Regions from separate parts of the Chryseobacterium sp. YR221 genome, predicted to be linked through region 1. Evidence: riboswitches for the same ligand, from Rfam matches in the RefSeq annotation. Region 1 holds a riboswitch; the other holds the start of a gene.
The links. A riboswitch is a leader RNA that binds a small molecule or an ion and turns the genes downstream of it on or off. The one in region 1 is predicted to bind thiamine pyrophosphate.
Positions count from the first base shown of each region.

Region 1 (6,353 bases):
TACCATGCTGATTTATAGTAATCCGAAGCGGAATAAAATACAACGGGGCAGGCGAGTAAAAACATCAGTACTCTGAAAAGACCTTTATAATGTTCCATCCAGTAATCTTCACCTCCTACATATTCAGGAAAGGCAAGGAACATTCCGTTCCCAAATGCGAAACCTGCGATGGCGAATTTTACAAGAAGAGATTTGTCGAGGTGATCAACATTTTTTTCGGCTGTTTCAAGACTGATGACCGGCTTGTATCCCAGATTAGTTAAAAAATTGGCAAGCTCGCTTAATGGTAAGTCTTTATGATTAAAAGAGATCTGTAGGGTTTTTCTTGTGAAATTAACCTGTGAATACTTAATGTACTTATTTAAGGTATGAAGGCTTTCCAGTAACCATATACATGAAGAACAGTGAATTACAGGGATTTTGAAAGTTACAAGACTGGTGTTTCCCTCAGAGAAGTCGGTGACCTTATCGAAAATTTCAGGGGTATCCAGGTAATCGAACTGTGTAGAGTTTTCATCACCGGGACGAATTCCGGCACCCTTATTAAGCTCGTAAAAGTTACTTAAATTGTTCGAATTCAGGATTTCGTAAACAGATTTACATCCGTTGCAACAGAAAGTCCTTTCATCAAACAAAATTCTCTCTTTTTCTATACCTTGACCACAATGAAAACAGTTCTCGCTCACCACCATAAAATATTGAACTACAAAATTATAACAATTTTTTTTGTTTATCGTGTTAAAAAGTTCTATTTTTGTGATAAATATCATATAAAATGCCGCAGGAACAACAGATAGCAATTGAAGAGAGGTTCGCCAGAGTTTTTAATGATAAATCATTTAAGGAAAGACTTTCTAGCGCAGATTTTGAAAAATATATTAATGGCAAAAAGAAATTAAGTTTTCAAAAACATGACACTATTTTTGAGGATGGAGAAACTCCAAAAGGAGTATTCGTCCTGGAAAAAGGTGCGGCCAAATTATCAAAATCAGGAGCATTCGGAAAAGATCAGATTTTAAGATTTATCAAAGAAGGGGATATCATCGGCTATCGTTCTTTGCTTTGTGGAGAAAACTTCCAAGCCAAAGCCGAAGCAATGACAGATATTGAATGTGTTTTTCTACCTGCAGATATCTTTATGTATCTCTTAGAGGTAGATCCACAGCTTTCTTTTGTCATGCTTCAAAAAATTTCATACGAATTAGGAGAATCTTCTAACACCATTACATTCCTTGCACAGAAAACCGTAAGAGAAAGATTGGCTGAAATACTGCTGCTTCTGGAGCAGAAGCTGGGAGTAGATCCGGAAGGCTTTATTAAGATTTCCCTGACAAGAGAAGAAATTGCCAATATTATTGGTACTGCTACAGAAAGTGCCATTCGTCTGATCTCAGAATTCAAACAGGATAGCCTGATTGAAGTAGACGGAAGAAATATCAAGATTTTAAATCACGACAAACTCATGAAACTCGGTCACGTAGTTTTATAAAAATCATACAAAATCTAAGTCGGCTGAAGGCCGACTTTTTAACTTTTAAAAATAGATAAATTATGTCTGTTCACTCTGAAATTAAAAAAGTTACGACTGAAACCTTGCGTAAAATGAAATTCGACAAGGAAAAAATAACAATGCTTACAGCCTATGACTTTACCACGGCAAAGATGGTAGATGCTGGCGGTGTAGATGCTATTTTGATTGGAGATTCTGCAGCAAATGTGATGGCTGGTTTTGAAACCACATTACCTATTACCCTGGATCAGATGATTTATCACGCTCAAAGTGTGGTAAGAGGAACTGATAGAGCGTTGGTCATTGCGGATCTGCCTTTCGGAACTTATCAGAGTAACCCTGAAAAAGCATTGGAATCTGCAGTAAGAATGATGAAGGAAGGAGGAGCCCATGCCGTGAAAATTGAAGGGGGAAAAGAAATTTCTAAATCGATAAAGAAAATTGTGAACGCAGGAATTCCTGTAATGGGACATTTGGGATTAACTCCACAATCTATTTATAAATTCGGAACCTATAAAGTAAGAGCAAAAGATGAAGCAGAAGCAGAGAAACTGATTGCTGATGCACAGCTTTTGGAAGAACTGGGATGTTTTTCTGTAGTCTTAGAGAAAATTCCTGCTGATCTGGCTAAAAGAGTAACGGAAAGTATTTCTATCCCTACTATTGGAATTGGCGCCGGAGCTGACTGTGACGGACAGGTTTTGGTCTATCATGATATGGTGGGAATGAATAAAGGATTCAGTCCGAAATTCTTAAGAAGATACCTTGATCTTTATACTGAAATAACAGGAGCTGTTGCTCAATACGTGAAAGATGTAAAGACTGTAGAATTTCCAAACGAAAACGAAAGCTATTAATTTATGCAAAATCAACAACAATCTATCCAGGGAATCTTATCTATCGCAGCACTTATTTGTCTTGCTATAGGCTGGTTTAATCTTTTTTCTCCGGAAATAAATCACCTGCTTTCCCGAAAAGTTTTTTATGTACTGATAGGTGCCAGTTTCTTTATCCAGGCCCCATTGCTTACCAATAAAAACTTTGTCTATGCCATGTATGCTGCGGCAGGAATTTGTGTTATCGGAGCCTTTCTACCTGAAGATTCAAAACTTTCAGCACTTAAAACCATTGGCCTTTTGGGGGGGATTATTCTTTCGCTGTCCAATAGAAGAAGATAGACTGAAGAATTATGAAGGAGCAGATTGTATATGAAGATAACCATCTTCTGGTGGTTAACAAAAAAGTCGGTCAACTTGTACAAGGAGATAAAACCGGCGATGAATCACTATTAGAATCTATAAAGAATTTTATAAAAATAAGAGATGCTAAGCCGGGGAATGTTTTTCTCGGCTTGGTTCATCGTATAGACCGTCCTACTTCAGGCTTGGTAATCTATGCTAAAACTTCCAAAGCACTTTCCCGCCTGACTCAAATGGTCAAAAACCGTGAGGTTAAAAAGACGTATTGGGCTGTGGTAGGAAAAGAAATGATTCCACAAAGCCAGAGGCTGGTTCATTACTTAAAGAAAAATGAAAAAAACAATAAAGCTATTGTTTTTCCAAAAGTGACAGAAGGAGCTAAAGAAGCGATTTTAACCTATCATGTTATTAAAACACTTGATAATTATATACTTCTTGAAATTGATCTGGAAACAGGCAGACATCATCAGATCCGTGCCCAATTATCTAAAACGGGAATTCCCATCAAAGGAGATCTTAAATATGGGGCACCCCGTTCCAATCCTGACGGAGGAATTAACCTTCATGCAAGAAAATTGGAGTTCATTCATCCGGTAACCAAAGAAAAGATCGAAATTACAGCACCGGTTCCGCAAAATGATGCAATCTGGAGAGCTTGTGAGGCGTAAAAAAAACTAAAATACATGAAAATTCAATTATTGTGCTTTGCCATATTAATGGCTTTTGCATCTTGTTCTAGTAACAATGATGAAATATTGACAGAAAATCCACAGCAAAGAACTGTGGATCGCCCTAATAAAATATCCTGGAACTTTCCGGTTTTATCACCTAATGGGGTGGGAAATATGACAGACCCTAATATCTATTTTGAATATGATTCTCAGGGAAGGGTTGTTAAAAAAGTGGGAGGTTTTATATTTATTGATCCTAATACAGGATATAACCCTACACATTTTTCTAAAGACATTTATACCAGTGTTTCCTATAATGGGAATATAATTTCTATTTCTACATTCAGCAGTAGTCCTGACTATATTGTCCCAATCAATAAAAGAACATTTGAAGTTGACAATCAGGGAAGAATAATGAAATCTATTATTCCTTCAGTAGATAATCCGTATTTTGATAAACATCTGAATTATAGTTATGATTCATCTGGAAAACTCATTGAAATTTTAACAACGTTTCCAAACATGCCTTATGATCCGACTGATCCTGATGACTTTATTTGGACGATAGCTAAAAGATTTACTTATGATAATATAGGGAATCTGAAAAAATCTGTTGAAGTAGAAAGGCATAATAACGTTGATTTTCACATAGAAAATACAGTAGAGTTCAGTAATTTTGATACAGCCCCCAATCCTTTTAAAAAGCTGCAGATTTTTGAAGAATACTTTTATTTTTCACTATCAAAAAATAACTTTCAGAAAGAGGTAAAACTATATAACAGTGGAATTGGAGAATCAAAATGGGTGAATCAGTATGACTCTAATGGAAATGTAAAACTTTACTATTAAAAATAATTAGTACAGATAAATAGGCCATCTCAATTTTGAGGTGGTTTTTTGTTTAAGGAAAATTCAATTTTGCCCGTTCTGAAAAAATACCTACCTTCGTCCCAGACTTTAGGGGTGTCTGTTGACCAACAGACTGAGACTTTACCCTTTGAACCTGATCTGGATTATACCAGCGTAGGGAAAAGCAGATGACTTTTGCTGTGCATTCTATTGTACAATAATGGCCATTCCTAAAGTATATTTAAATTATTAGGAATGGAACTTATAATCAACCACACCCGAAAAACATTTGATATACTTCCCGATAATCTGGAAGCATTATTGGCTATGGAACTCCCCGGAAAGAAAAAAGGGATTGCTGTAGCTGTAAACAACCGTATTATTCCACTGTCCGCCTGGGCAGAGACATTTCTCAAAGATCAAGATTCAGTTTTAATCATTACTGCCACTCAAGGCGGCTAATTTTCATATTTAATACCAATATTTATGGCTCATTCAATTACGTGTTCACCATTTCCGAACTCAAAGAAAATCTATGTTGAAGGAACAATACATCCTATCAATGTAGCAATGCGTGAAATAGCACTTAGTCCTACCAAGCTTACCAAAGGAGGCTTTGAAGACAATGCTCCTGTAACGGTTTACGATACTTCAGGTCCTTATACGGATGTCAATGCAGAAATTGATATTCAAAAAGGGCTTCCGAGAATAAGAGAACAATGGATTTTAGACAGAAAAGATGTAAACATCCTAAGTGGAATATCATCTGAATACGGAAAAGCCCGTTTAGCAGATCCACGTCTTGATGAACTGCGTTTTTCTTATGATCACAGACCCAAAGTTGCCCAGGAAGGTAAGGAACTTACCCAGCTGTATTATGCAAAACAGGGAATCATCACCGCTGAAATGGAGTATGTGGCGATTAGAGAGAACCAACGTATTGAACAGCTTGGAACGGTTTCAAAAGAGATGGCTTTTCAGCATACCGGAAACAGTTTTGGCGCAAATACTCCGAAAGGTAAAATCACTCCGGAATTTGTAAGAGATGAAATTGCAGCAGGAAGAGCTATTATTCCCAATAATATCAATCACCCGGAAAGCGAACCCATGATCATTGGGAGGAATTTTTTGGTAAAGATTAATGCGAATATAGGAAACAGTGCTGTTTCTTCCAGCATAGATGAAGAGGTAGAGAAAGCAGTATGGGCCTGCCGATGGGGAGCTGATACCATCATGGACCTCTCCACAGGAAAGAATATCCATGAAACAAGAGAATGGATTATCAGAAACAGCCCGGTGCCTATCGGTACAGTTCCTATTTATCAGGCATTGGAAAAAGTAAAAGGAGTGCCTGAAGACCTTACATGGGAAGTTTTTAAAGATACTCTGATCGAGCAGGCAGAACAGGGAGTTTCTTATTTTACCATTCATGCTGGAGTTTTATTAAGGTATATTCATTTGACAGTCAATAGAGTAACGGGAATTGTGTCCAGGGGAGGTTCTATCATGGCTAAATGGTGCCTTTTCCATCATAAAGAAAACTTTTTATATACCCATTTTGAAGAGATTTGTGAGATCATGAAGAAGTATGATGTCGCTTTTTCTCTTGGGGATGGTCTTCGTCCCGGATCCATAGCGGATGCTAATGATGCCGCACAATTTGCTGAACTGGAAACTTTAGGAGAGCTGACAAAAATTGCATGGAAACATAATGTACAGGTAATGATTGAAGGTCCCGGCCACGTTCCAATGCATATGATTAAAGAAAATATGGATAAACAGCTGGAAGAATGCCATGAAGCTCCATTTTATACATTAGGCCCTTTGACAACGGATATCGCACCGGGTTATGATCATATTACTTCAGGAATTGGAGCCGCAATGATTGGATGGTTCGGATGTGCCATGCTTTGTTATGTAACTCCAAAAGAACACTTAGGTCTTCCGAATAAAAAAGACGTTAAAGATGGGGTAATCACTTATAAACTGGCTGCGCATGCTGCAGATCTGGCAAAAGGACATCCCGGATCACAATACAGGGATAATGCATTAAGTAAAGCCAGGTTTGAATTCAGATGGGAAGATCAGTTTAATCTTTCGCTGGACCCGGATACGGCAAGAGCT
Region 1 is NZ_FWXM01000006.1:280,829-287,181, forward strand. It holds gene B8967_RS18350 (heavy metal translocating P-type ATPase) at 1-686, opposite strand, end outside; gene B8967_RS18355 (Crp/Fnr family transcriptional regulator) at 776-1,489, shown strand; gene panB (3-methyl-2-oxobutanoate hydroxymethyltransferase) at 1,552-2,367, shown strand; gene B8967_RS18365 (hypothetical protein) at 2,371-2,688, shown strand; gene B8967_RS18370 (RluA family pseudouridine synthase) at 2,697-3,377, shown strand; gene B8967_RS18375 (hypothetical protein) at 3,393-4,229, shown strand; TPP riboswitch at 4,330-4,427, shown strand; gene thiS (sulfur carrier protein ThiS) at 4,485-4,691, shown strand; gene thiC (phosphomethylpyrimidine synthase ThiC) at 4,716-6,353, shown strand, end outside.

Region 2 (6,353 bases), on a different contig from region 1:
TTGATGAGTTTTTGAGGATTAAAAAAGTGGTTAAGAGGGCCATTGCCATACCCTGTCTGTACATCTATGCTGTTTTTTATAGCCTCATAAACATAGTCCTGTCCTAAAGAAACAGAATCATATAAGCTTTTTCCCTGAGCCAGGTAAGCAGCTATTGCAGAAGAAAGAGTACAGCCGGAACCATGGGTATTATTGGTGTTTAGTTTCAGCGTTTCAAAAGTATGGTATTGTCCATGTTCATCATAGAATAAAGAGGTGATGGTGGAGGTTTCCTGATGGCCACCTTTGAGAAGTATGCTCTTGCAGCCTAACTGTTTTATTTTTTCACCTGCAGTATATAAATCTTCCAGCGTTTCGACTTTCATGCCGGCTAAAATTGCTGCTTCATCCATATTGGGGGTAATGATATCAGCAATTGGAAATAGTTTTTCTGTGATCGCTGTGATGGTTTCCTCCTCAATAAGCCTATGCCCGCTGGTAGCAACCATTACAGGGTCAAATACAACCGGAATTCTTGTATACTGTGATAATGTGGAAACAATAGTCTCAACCAACTGTGGAGTATGTACCATTCCTATCTTAATGGCATCAGGAAAAATATCATCCAGAATCGCTTTGATCTGATCGGCTACTGCTTCCACAGGAATAGGATATATTGTTCTTACTCCCTGTGTATTTTGTACAGGCAGGGCCGTTAATACTGAGGTGGAAAAGCAGCCTAAAGCAGAAGCTGTTTTGATATCTGCCTGAATACCTGCGCCACCACTTCCGTCAAAACCTGCAATGGTCAATACGGACGGGTATTTGTATTTTTTCATTTTAAAATCTCATTTTTTAATTCATATGCTGCTTTCTGGGGATTTGCAGCACTGCATATTGCGGAAACTACAGCAAGGGAGTCTGCTCCGGCGTTGAGGACTTCCTTCGCATTTCCAAGATGTATACTGCCTATGGCGACCAGCGGTTTTTCTGTAAGCTGTCGGATTTTTGCAACACCTTCAAGCCCCCATTCTGTAATGGTATCTGTTTTGGTATGTGTTTTAAATACAGGGCTTATACCAAGATAATCAGAAACCATTGTCTGTTCATTTTCAAGCTGGGCCAGGTACTCAATAGAATATCCAATGATTTTATTTTGGATAGAAGGTAGTTGTCTTAAAAAAGTAGGTGCAGTATCACTGTTCCCAACATGAATACCCGCAGAATTTACTTTTCCAGCAACTTCTATATGATCATTTATAATGAGGGGAATACCATACTTTTCTGTAATTTCCATAAGCTTTTGGGCTTTTTGGAGGAACAATTCGGTACTGTCATTTTTTTCTCTGAGCTGGATAATGTCCACTCCGCCCAAGATGGCTTCTTCGGCAACTGTCAGAAAGTTTTTTCCAATGCAATCAGCTTCAGAAATCACAAGGTATAGTTGGTAGGAGAAAGGATGCAGGCTCATTTTTGTTCTATCTTTAGGTTTTGGATGAATTCTTCTTCTGTTATATTGTACAGTTTATCAATCAGGTTAACCTGAAGACTTCCGGGGCCTCTACTTTGCTGGACAGCCAGTTCTCCAGCAATGCCTATTAATGCCATTGCAGCAGCAACACCCAATGTTTTATCTTCCACACTACCTATAAACGCACCTGTTAATGCGGTAGCAGAACATCCAAGACCTGTTACTTTAGTCATAAGCGGATGTCCGTTTTTAATGAAAAAGCTCTGCTGTGGGCTTATAATAATATCCGTTTCACCGGAAATACAGACTGTTGAATGGTAGTGTTGCATCAGTATTTGAGCAGCATGAACCGCGTCATTACTTTGAGCGGTACTATCTACTCCTTTAGTAACAGTGGTATTAGCTTTGGCCAGTGCAATAATCTCTGAGGCATTTCCTCTGATAACACTAGGTTGATATTGTAAGAGTTGTTGTAAAATCTGATCACGAAAAGAGGTTGCTCCGGCACCCACAGGATCTAAAACCCATGGTTTATTTACGGAATGTGCTGTTTCAGCTGCCAGAAGCATAGACTCTGACCAATATTCATCTAACGTTCCTATATTGATCACTACGGAATGGGCAATACCGATCATTTCTTTGATCTCAGACCGGGCATGTGCCATAATGGGAGAGGCTCCAACAGCCAAAAGGGCATTGGCTGTATTGTTCATGACTACATAGTTGGTGATGTTGTGAACCAGGGGAGATTTTTGTTTTACAAGCTGCACTTGCTGCCAAAGTATTTTTTCCATTGTTATCTTATCATTAAAATAAAAATAGCTTTAGGAAAAAATCCAAAACAAAAACCACATGAGCGGGTCATGTAATTTTGCTTTTCCCTACGTCGGTGTAAGCCGTATCAGGTTCAAAGGGACTCTCTCAATTCTTTTTCAGAATACCCCTAAAGCAAAACAAATGTATAAAAATTATCAGACCGGGCAAAAACCTTCCCCGTAATTTTATCTTTCCACAAGTTCCTTTACCTGTTCTCCATAAAAATCTGTTTTCGTAGTATTGATTTTTAAGAGCTCATACCATTTTATAAAAGCTCCGATAAAAACAATAAGCATCAGTACCATAGCTGTTACTGCTAAAGCAGCCAATAAGTACTGTTCTTTTGGAATATAGATCGTAGCAACCTGGATATAGCCGGCCCAAAAAGTAATTCCAGCCATAAAAACACCCGGAATAGCCGAGCATAAAGCATATTTTCCTCTGTTCATCCTGATCAGCATAGTCGTACAGACAATCAATCCGCAAGCGGCAAGTAATTGATTGCTGATCCCGAATAGTGGCCAGATACTGCTTACATTTCCGGTGTATACCAGGTATCCCCAGGCAAAAGTGAAAAGAAGGCTGCTGATAATAATTCCGGGAACCCAGTTTTTATCATTGAATTTTGGAATCACAGAACCCAGCATTTCCTGTAAAAAGAAGCGCCCGACTCTTGTTCCTGCATCAATGGCTGTCAGGATAAATACGGCCTCAAACATAATGGCGAAATTATACCAGTATGCGGTTAATTGATCCATATAAGGGATCTTATTAAAGATGTGAGCCATTCCCACGGCAAGTGAAACAGCCCCGCCAGTTCTGCCATGAAGATCAATACCAATCTTTTGTGAATAATAATCTATGTCTACTCCATGTAAGGCAGGATGTGCTGCAAGAAAAGCGTCATATGATTCTTTTGGAGTGTTGATGGCAAAATAATCCCCCGGCATTAATGTACATGCAGCAATGAGAGCCATTAGTGCAACAAAACCCTCTACAAGCATGGCACCATAGCCCACAAAAAGAATTTCTCTTTCTTTATTAAGCATTTTTGGAGTTGTTCCCGTAGCAATGACAGCATGAAAGCCCGAGATAGCACCACAGGCAATCACAATAAAAATAAATGGAAGCACAGGACCACCAATGACAGGACCTCCTCCGTTTACAAAAGCGGTAAGTGCCGGCATCTGTACAGTAGGATGAATGACAATAACTCCTATAGCCAACATAATGATCGTTCCTATTTTTAAATATGTAGAAAGATAATCACGAGGAACCAATAATAACCAAACCGGTAATACAGAAGCTAAAAAACCATATAATGGAATAGCAATGGAAATGGTCTTGATATCCCACGAAAATAAATTATTCATAGTGGGATTCTGCATGAGGCTGTGTCCACCAATAATTCCCGCTATTAAAAGAATTCCGCCTAAAATACTGGCAAAGAGTACACTGTTCTTTTTATACCGCATGATCAGTCCCATAATTACTGCAATAGGCATTGTGATCACCACTGTAAACAAAGACCAGGAAGCTTCATGCATGGCATTGATGCATGCCAGGGATAACCCTGCCAGGGTAAGGATCAAGATAAATAAGATGGCAAACCCTGCTACCGTACCGGTTGCTTTACCGATCTCCTTTGAAGCTATGGTGGCAAGACTCTGCCCTTTATGTCTTACGGAAGCAAATAATACCACCATATCATGTACACCTCCTCCCAATACACAGCCAATTAAGATCCATAGGGCACCGGGCAAATAACCAAACTGTGCAGCCAGGACAGGACCTACCAAAGGGCCTGCAGCAGCAATAGCTGCAAAGTGATGTCCGAAAAGTACATTTTTATTCGTAGCGACATAATCTTTTCCGTCTGCAAATTCAACAGCCGGGGTTGTATGCTGGTCATTGAGACGAAGAACTTTATTGGCGATAAAGATGCCATACACACGATAAGCTATAGCAAAAATGAGGACTGATGCAAAAATGAGAGTAAGCGCATTGATATTGTTCAGGAAATCCATATCATTTTGATTTTTGTAGTGAATAATTAAAATTGAATCCTATTTTGTTATTAATAATTCAAATATTAGCCAAGTTAATTATTTTAAGTGTAAAAATTGATGATATGTATACTAATTTAGCAAATTTGCTATTTGTGTGTGTTTTTTGTTAAATTATAATATTGATTATCAGTTTGTATGTGTGTGTTATGCTTGTTTTGTGTGTATATATTATTTTTTCTGAGAAATGATGAAATCTACCATCTGATCTGTGAGCCTGTCAAGATAGGGTTTGTCGGTAGTACTGAAACTGTGGACTCCATTATCCACAACCACTAAGGAAGTCTGGATATTTGCTCTTTTTAATCTTCGGTAGAGCTTTTTTGATTGACTTAAAGGGACAATCTTGTCTTTATTGCCCTGCATAATTAAAGTAGGAACCCCACCTGAAACAACATTAACCGGAGATACGGTTTTGAAATATTCTATTATCTTTTGCTGGTCTTTGTCTATATCATATCCGGAAAGTCCTTTGACCAGATTCTTTTGTAAACTGATAATCTTTTTTGATAGTAATCCCACCATAAAAACGGGAATAGTGCCTGTTTTGGTGTGAAAAAGCTTATTCAGATCAGCAGGGCCATAATGATCAATAACATAATTGACACTCGAAGGATAAGATGAAAGTTCAGGACTTCCGATAAATGTATCATCTGGAGTGTATGCCGCCATCAGGGAAAGGTGAGCGCCTGCAGATGTCCCGAAAATTCCAATATTATGAGTGTCGAAATTATATTTTTCTGCATTTTTTCTGACCCATCTTATGGCATCCTTGGTATCTTCCAAAGGTTGAGGGAAGTGAGTGCTGTCATTTAACAGGGTATAATTTATACTGATCACTGCATATTGCTTTGCGATCAGTTTGGCCATTGTGTTTTCTACATAGTCATCTTTAAGGATCACTTTGTCGCCTTCTACCCATCCTCCTCCATGAACGTAGATCAATACGGGAAGTTTACTGGGTACATTACCTTTAGGCGTATAAATATCCAGTTGAAGAGGATTTCCTTTTTTGTTGGTTTTGTAAATTATATTTTCAGAAACAGTGGCTATTTCCGGAAGCAGGGTAGTCTTTACACGCGAAGCCTGGGCTGGATTTTGTGAAAAAGTTTGTGAAAAGAATAAATGCGAAAAACTTAAAAATACAATAAAAAACAGGTTTGTAAAAAACCTGTTGATAGATATGGCGTATGATAATTTCATAATGAGTCTTTTTGAGGCATATTATTTTACTAATTCCTCAAAAAGCTTACCAAAAGTAGTATTTAAATCTCTGGATTTTCCGGGATGAGGTCTTGAGGTCTGCACTACTGAACTTCGTACAGCGGTCAGCCATCGGAAGCGTTCTGGGATATCAAACAGTGCAATAGGACCACCCTCTTTATTTCCTTCAGCGATTTTCTGAAAACTTTCCAGGTTTTGAATGATATCCTCATAATCCAGTTTGCTATGCATCAGCTTGAATTTATCAGGGCACAAATGGAATGCTACGCGGATAAATTTTTCTTTTTTTGAAAACATAACGAGTCCTATATTGAAAAATTCTTCTCTTTCAACCTTTGGTACTAAGCGTATTACCGCATATTCATATATTTTATCCTCTTGCATTTTTGGCTTCGTTTACAAAGATTTGAGAATTTTCTAATCTGGTTTTCATAAACTGAAAATAGATCTCACGGATTTCATCAGGCGTTTCATCAGCGTCATTCCAATGTAACCAATCTTCAGGAATTGTGTTGACAATTTCTCTGAAAAAAGTATCATTTAATATGCTGTGGGCAAACTGGTCAGCTTCATCCAGCTTTTTTGCTTTGGGAAGCAATACATGGTCTTTTACATATTTGAATGGTGTTTTTGCGGCTGTATCGAAATTCTGCCACGAATGATGGAAATAGAAAGAGGCTCCGTTGTCAATGATCCAGAGTTCTTTATTCCACATCAGCATATTGGTATTTTTAAAAGTACGGTCAATATTGGTAATAAAGGCATCCAGCCAAACAATTTTTGAAGCCAGAAGAGGG
Region 2 is NZ_FWXM01000005.1:89,493-95,845, reverse strand. It holds gene thiD (bifunctional hydroxymethylpyrimidine kinase/phosphomethylpyrimidine kinase) at 1-818, opposite strand, end outside; gene thiE (thiamine phosphate synthase) at 815-1,450, opposite strand; gene thiM (hydroxyethylthiazole kinase) at 1,447-2,244, opposite strand; TPP riboswitch at 2,312-2,405, opposite strand; gene B8967_RS15450 (carbon starvation CstA family protein) at 2,452-4,293, opposite strand; gene B8967_RS15445 (alpha/beta hydrolase) at 4,504-5,535, opposite strand; gene B8967_RS15440 (DUF3037 domain-containing protein) at 5,557-5,940, opposite strand; gene B8967_RS15435 (HipA family kinase) at 5,927-6,353, opposite strand, start outside.
Region 2: another riboswitch for thiamine pyrophosphate. It lies ahead of thiM (hydroxyethylthiazole kinase); the one in region 1 lies ahead of thiS (sulfur carrier protein ThiS).